Regions from separate parts of the Kandleria sp. genome, predicted to be linked through region 1. Evidence: predicted binding sites of a transcription regulator. Region 1 holds the regulator's gene; the other holds the start of a gene.
The links. The regulator Rex, encoded in region 1, represses fermentation and respiration genes when NADH is low (regulators of the CRP and FNR family bind a similar motif). The targets are predictions, from matches to a motif close to GTGAANNNNTTCAC.
Positions count from the first base shown of each region.

Region 2: a site for Rex is predicted at 1,481-1,494, ahead of adhE (bifunctional acetaldehyde-CoA/alcohol dehydrogenase). Genes of this name have one in related genera too.

Region 1 covers NZ_JAGBIX010000096.1:41,022-44,457, reverse strand. The annotation lists gene J6L95_RS10310 (metallophosphoesterase family protein) at 1-42, opposite strand, end outside; gene asnS (asparagine--tRNA ligase) at 112-1,506, opposite strand; gene J6L95_RS10300 (redox-sensing transcriptional repressor Rex) at 1,511-2,158, opposite strand; gene tsaD (tRNA (adenosine(37)-N6)-threonylcarbamoyltransferase complex transferase subunit TsaD) at 2,162-3,163, opposite strand; gene rimI (ribosomal protein S18-alanine N-acetyltransferase) at 3,141-3,436, opposite strand, start outside.
Region 2 covers NZ_JAGBIX010000005.1:30,427-33,862, forward strand. The annotation lists gene J6L95_RS00735 (ATP-binding cassette domain-containing protein) at 1-1,251, shown strand, start outside; gene adhE (bifunctional acetaldehyde-CoA/alcohol dehydrogenase) at 1,586-3,436, shown strand, end outside.

The DNA.
Region 1 (3,436 bases):
TATCATATTATAGAAAATGTTAATACAATCAAATTCATTCATATGACCACCATCCTTGTTTCTATTTTATCAATATTGAAAAAAAGAAAAAAGGGCATAAGCCCTTTTTCATTAGAATTTAAGATTACGTGGAGTACGTGGGAATGGTTCAGTATCTCTGATATTGCCCATACCTGTCAAGTACATTAAGAAACGATCAAATCCAAGACCAAATCCGGCATGTTTACATCCACCGAAACGACGTAAGTCCATATACCACTGAAGTGTATCAGTTGTCATGTTCTTTTCTTTCATCATCGCTTCAAGAACATCGTAACGTTCTTCTCTCTGGCTTCCACCAACTAATTCACCGATACCTGGTACAAGAAGGTCACAAGCTGCAACTGTCTTCTTGTCATCGTTTAATCTCATGTAGAATGCCTTGATATCTTTTGGATAATCAGTTAAGAATACTGGACCTTTAACGATTTCTTCACAGATGTATTTTTCATGTTCAGCATTTAAATCCATACCCCAGTATACTTTATTTTCAAACTTCACACCATTAGCGATTGCTTCTTCAAGATATTCAATAGCTTTTGTATATGTCATACGTTCAAAGTGTGAATCTCTGACATGTGTGATTCTCTTGATACATTCTTTATCAATTCTTTGTTCAAAGAATTTCATTTCTTCAGGTGCATTATCTAATACATACTGAATACAGTATTTTACCATATCTTCGATAAGATCCATATCATCTTCAAGATCAGCGAAAGCAATTTCAGGTTCTACCATCCAGAATTCGCTGGCATGTCTAGTCGTATTAGAATTTTCAGCTCTGAAGGCAGGACCGAATGTATAAACATCTCTAAATGCCATAGCGAATGCTTCTACATGAAGCTGTCCAGTTACTGTCAAGTATGCTTCTTTACCAAAGAAGTCATTTTCAAAATCATCGTTGTCGATAGTAGTCGCTCTAAACATTTCTCCAGCACCTTCACCATCATTACCAGTGATGATTGGTGTATGCACATAAATAAATCCCTGTGACTGGAAGAATTCATGGATAGCCATTGATAAGACAGAACGTAATCTAAACATAGCGTAGAATGTATTTGCTCTTGGTCTTAAATGAGGAATTTCTCTTAAGAATTCAAATGAAGTTCTCTTCTTCTGTAATGGGTAATCTTCATCGCAGCTTCCTTCTACTTCAATTGCAGTAGCAACAATTTCAAATGGCTGTTTAGCTTCTGGAGTGATTTTAAGCTTACCGGTAACGTGGATTGATGAACCAGTTGAAATATGGGCAACTTCTTCAGCGTTCTTTAATGTTTCCTTTTCATAAACAATCTGGCAGTTTCTAAAATAAGTTCCATCGCTTAAGGCGATAAATCCGATTTTACCGCTATTTCTATTTGTTCTTACCCAACCTTCTAATTCAACGTATTCTAAACTATCAGTTTCCATTGGCTGGTTTGATAGAATCATTTCATATAATTCTCTTACTGTAATAAATTCAAACATTTTTTTACTCCTCTTCATTTGCTTTCGCTTTCATTTTAAGTTCGAGTTCCTGAATTGCCACAACAACATCTACATTCTGTACTTCGACTCCTTCAGGAACAGTAAAGTGGCTGTGAGTAAAGTCTACAATACCTTTTACTCCAAGCTTTACTAATCGATCTACTACACTTTGCACATCTTCTGAAATGGCGAGAATGGCAATCTTGCACTCTTTAGGGAATGATGATTCAAGATCTTCAATATTTCTGATCTCTACCCCAAATCTTTCTCCGATAATATTTTTATCACGATCATAAGCACAGACAATCTTGCCGACCGTGTATTTCCATCTGTTGTATTTTAATATGGCACTTCCAAGATTACCGACACCAAGAAGGATGATTGGTTCATCTAGTCCTAATCCCAACACTTCACTTAAGGCATCAATAATATGTGTTGTATCGTAGCCATATCCGCGTTTTCCAAGAGTTTCCTTCTGAGGAAGAAAACCAAAATCTCTTCTGATTGTTGTATCCTGGATATGCGTTACTTCTGAAAGTTCACTAGAAAGAAAACTTTCCTTTCCAGCCTGTCCCATTGTACGTAATGCTTTTAGATAAATTGGAAAACGTGCCATTGTCGCACGTGAAATTTTCTGTTTCTTTTCCACCATAAACTATCCTACACTTTCCTCTTCAAGATCATAATGTGGTTTCACGCTTATATCAAGCTCTGAAAACTTCTCATGACGATACATGACGCTTGCTGCTGAAGCAATCATAGCCGCATTATCTGTACAGTATTTCATTGGTGGGAAGATAACAGGAACGGGGCTCTTGGCCATCTTTTCTCTTAATCCCTTATTTGCGCTTACACCACCAGCTACAATGATTTCTTTTACATTAAGATCCACTGCTGCCTTAATGGCTTTTGTACTTAACACTTCCACAGCAACATCCTGGAATGTACAAGCTAAATCATTCTTTCTGACTTCTTCTCCACGCTGTTCAAACTTATGATTTAAATTGATAACAGCACTCTTCAATCCACTAAAACTGAAATTATAGCTGTCATCTAGAAGCGGTACTGGAAGATCGTAAGTATGTTCACCTAAGTGTGCCATACGATCGATTTCTGGTCCTCCAGGATAAGGGAGATGAAGTACTCTTCCGACCTTATCATAAGCTTCTCCGATTGCATCATCATATGTTGTTCCTACGACTTCAAAATTAAACTCGCTTTTCATATAGACAAGTTCTGTATGTCCCCCTGATACGACAAGGGCAAGACATGGATAATGAATTGTATTCTCAATTGCGTTGGCATAAATATGCCCAGCAATATGATGTACGCCAATAAGCGGCTTATTAGTCGCAATAGCTAAAGTCTTCGCTTCCTGCATCCCAACATGAAGCGATCCGACTAATCCTGGACCTTTTGTGACAGCTATTGCATCCACATCATCAATTGTGATATTGGCAGTACGTAAAGCTTCCTTCAACACTGTTGAAACGCATTCTACATGCTTTCTGCTGGCAATTTCTGGAACTACTCCACCATACTGCTTATGTATATCAATCTGTGATGCAACGACATTGGCCAATAATTCTTTTTCATCTTTAAGAATTGCGACACTCATTTCATCACAGCTTGATTCAATAGCTAAAATCGTTGCCATAGTCATCCAACCTTTCTTTAATCATGAGATATGCATCTTCATGATTATCTACATAATAATTCTTACGAATAGCTTTTTCTTCAAAACCAAAAGACTTATAGAGTCCAATCGCTACCTTGTTAGAAACTCTCACTTCAAGATCACACTTTTCACAGCCGTGAAGTGCAGCCCTTATAAGTGCATAGCCAAGCAGTTTCTTGGAAAGATGTTCTCCCTGTCTTTTTTTAGAAATGCCAATCGTTGTGACAGTTGCCTGTTCATAAACAAACCACA
Region 2 (3,436 bases), on a different contig from region 1:
CCTAAGAGCTATACTGTGACATTTAAGAACTATAATGGAGATGTTATTCATAGTGAACAGATCAATGAAGGTGAAACGCTTAATGCGTTGAGCTTTGAAACACCAAAAAGAGAATCTACTAAAGAGAAGGACTATGTCTTTGTAGGATGGATGGGTCCTAATGGTTTTCTTACAAGCAGACAGATTACCAATGTGCAGGTTACTAATGATGTCACATACACCGCAACATTTGTAGAGTATACAAAAGATGCTAAGATTGAAGATTATCTTCCTGAAGGAATGACACAATCACAGCTTAATAATGCGATTGAAGATTATATTAAAAAACAGGCAACTGTGAATCCTCAGGCTAATGTTAACGAGAAAGAACTTCAGAAATATATTTCCTCATATCTAAAAACGGATGTAGGCCAAAAGATGGTACGTGACTACATGAAAAAGTATGCTCAAAGCTATATGAAAACATATCAGAAACAGATGGCTTCAAAGATGAAGAGCCAGATGTCTTCTTATATGAAAAAGTATATGCAAAATTACATGAAGAAATATATGAGTAAACTAAAAGGTTCAATGAATATGAATCTTTCTAAAGATCAGCTTCAGGTATTATTGGCTCAGATGTCTGATACGACACCTACAAGTTATGATGAAATGCTGTCAAAGCTTTCTTATTATACTGAAGGACAGCCTTCAAAGATTTCCATCTATCCTAATAGTTTTGATGGAAAGGAGAAGGTTGATAAGTTTATCAACAGTTATAATAAGCAGGTAAGCGATGATAAAGAGAAAGTCACTTATACTGATCTTATTGGCGTAGTTACCAAGAACATTACGTCTATTGTAGATACAATCAGTTATGTGCTTATTGCCTTTGTGGCTATTTCACTTGTGGTATCTTCTATCATGATTGCGATTATCACTTATATTTCTGTATTGGAACGTACGAAAGAGATCGGTATTTTAAGAGCGCTGGGTGCTTCTAAGAACGGTATTTCTAAGATATTCAATGCGGAGACATTTATTGAAGGACTGCTTTCAGGGGTATTTGGGATCATTGTGACATTGTTGCTATGTATTCCAATCAATGCCATTGTGAAGTCGCTTGTCGATGTTGATCAAGTGGCAAGATTGCCGCTTGAATATGGCGTGATTCTGATTTTAATCAGCGTATTCTTGACTTTGGTGGCAGGGTTCTTCCCATCAAGAATTGCTGCTAAAAAAGATCCAGTTACTTCGTTAAGAAGTGAGTAGAGAAGAGACGATTTTCGTCTCTTTTTTAGTAAAATGACATATATTTTGATTGTTAAAAGTTAGGCAAAAAAAGAAATTGTTGGCTCATAATGGTCAAATTTCTCTAAAATGTAAGCGTTTGACAGTGTATTGGTGATGATGATATAATCTACTAATATGAATATGATAACGCATTCATTTTGGAAAAATAGAAACTGGTAACGTTTACAAGAAACTAAAAACCTAATTCGTGCATTTTTTCACAAATAAATCTTGTGTTTTATATATTCATAGTGTACTATGACGATAGACAAAATAAAAAAAGAGTATTTTGTAAATAGATGGAGGACATATTATGGCTGAAAAGAAAGTAACAAAAGATGTCAAAGAATGGCAGACTACAGAGCAAGTTGATGCTGCAATTGACGAAATGGTCAAGAAAGCACAGGCTGCTCTTAAAAAGTTTGAACAGCTAGATCAGGAAGCTGTAGACTACATCGTCGCAAAGATGTCAGTTGCAGGACTTGATCATCATGGATCATTAGCCGAAATGGCAGTTAATGAAACAGGGCGTGGGGTATTTGAAGATAAGGCTGTGAAGAACTTATTTGCTTGTGAGTATGTAACAAACAATATGAGACATACTAAAACAGTTGGAATCATCAATGAAGATCCATTAACTGGTATTACTGAAATTGCTGAACCAGTAGGTGTTGTAGCAGGGATTGTTCCTGTAACTAACCCAACTTCAACAGCTATCTTTAAATCATTGATTTCTATGAAAACTAGAAACCCAATCATTTTCTCATTCCATCCAGGTGCACATGATTGTTCAATTGCAGCTGCGAAGGTAATGTATGATGCTGCCGTTGCAGCCGGCGCACCAGAAGGATGTATTCAGTGGTTACCAATGTCATTAAAGAACGTAGAAGATGGTTCTTTATTGATGCATGCTACTAATGCATTAATGAATCACCCAGGTGTTGCTACTATTTTAGCAACTGGTGGTAATGCAATGGTTAAGGCAGCTTATTCTTGTGGTAAGCCTGCTTTAGGTGTAGGTGCTGGTAACGTTCCTGCATATGTAGAAAAGACTGCTAAGATTCCAATGGCAGCTAATGATGTTTATTTATCAAAAACATTTGATAATGGTATGATCTGTGCTTCTGAACAGAACGTTATCGTAGATAAAGAAATCTATGATGAATTCAAGAAAGAATTAGGTCGTTTCCATGTTTATTATGCTAACGCTGAAGAAAAGAAGAAACTTGAAAAATTCATGTTTGGATTTGAAGCTTACAGCGAAGGTGTAGAAAACGCTAAATTAAATGGTAAAGTTGCTGGTAAAAATGCAACTTGGATCGCTGAACAGGCAGGATTCAAAGTACCTGATGATGTACAGATGATCGTAGTAGAATGTAAAGAAATTGGTCCTAATGAACCAATGACAAGAGAAAAGTTATCTCCTGTATTAGCTATGGAAAAAGCTAACTCAACTGATGAAGGTATCGCTTTAGCAGAAGCTTCAGTAGAATTCAACGGGTTAGGTCATTCTGCAGCTATTCATACTGCTAATCATGATATCACTGTAGAATTTGGTAAGCGTGTAAAAGCTATCCGTGTTATTGAAAATGCACCTTCTACATTCGGTGGAATTGGTTCAGTTTACAATGCATTCTTACCTTCATTAACATTAGGATGCGGTTCTTACGGACACAACTCTGTATCTAACAACGTAAGTACAGCTGATTTATTAAATATTAAGAGAATAGGGAGACGTAACAATAATATGCAATGGGTTAAACTTCCTCCAAAGGTATACTTTGAACGTAATTCAATTAAGTATCTAAGAGATATGAGAGATATGGAAAAGGTTATGATCGTTACTGATAGAGGTATGTATAACCTTGGATATGTTGCTAAGATTGAAGATGTAATCAGAAGAAGACGTAATAAAGTTGATATTGAATTATTCTTCGACGTACAGTCTGACCCTACTTTAGAAGTTGTACAGGCTGGTGTAGAATTAATGAGAAGCTTTGAACCAGACACAATCATCGCTCTTGGTGGTGGTAGTGCAATGGATGCTGCTAAGGTTATGTGGTTAATGTACGAACATCCAGAAGTTAACTTCGATGATATTAAACAGAAGTTCATGGATATCCGTAAACGTGCAATCAAGTTCCCTGAATTAGGTAAGAAAGCT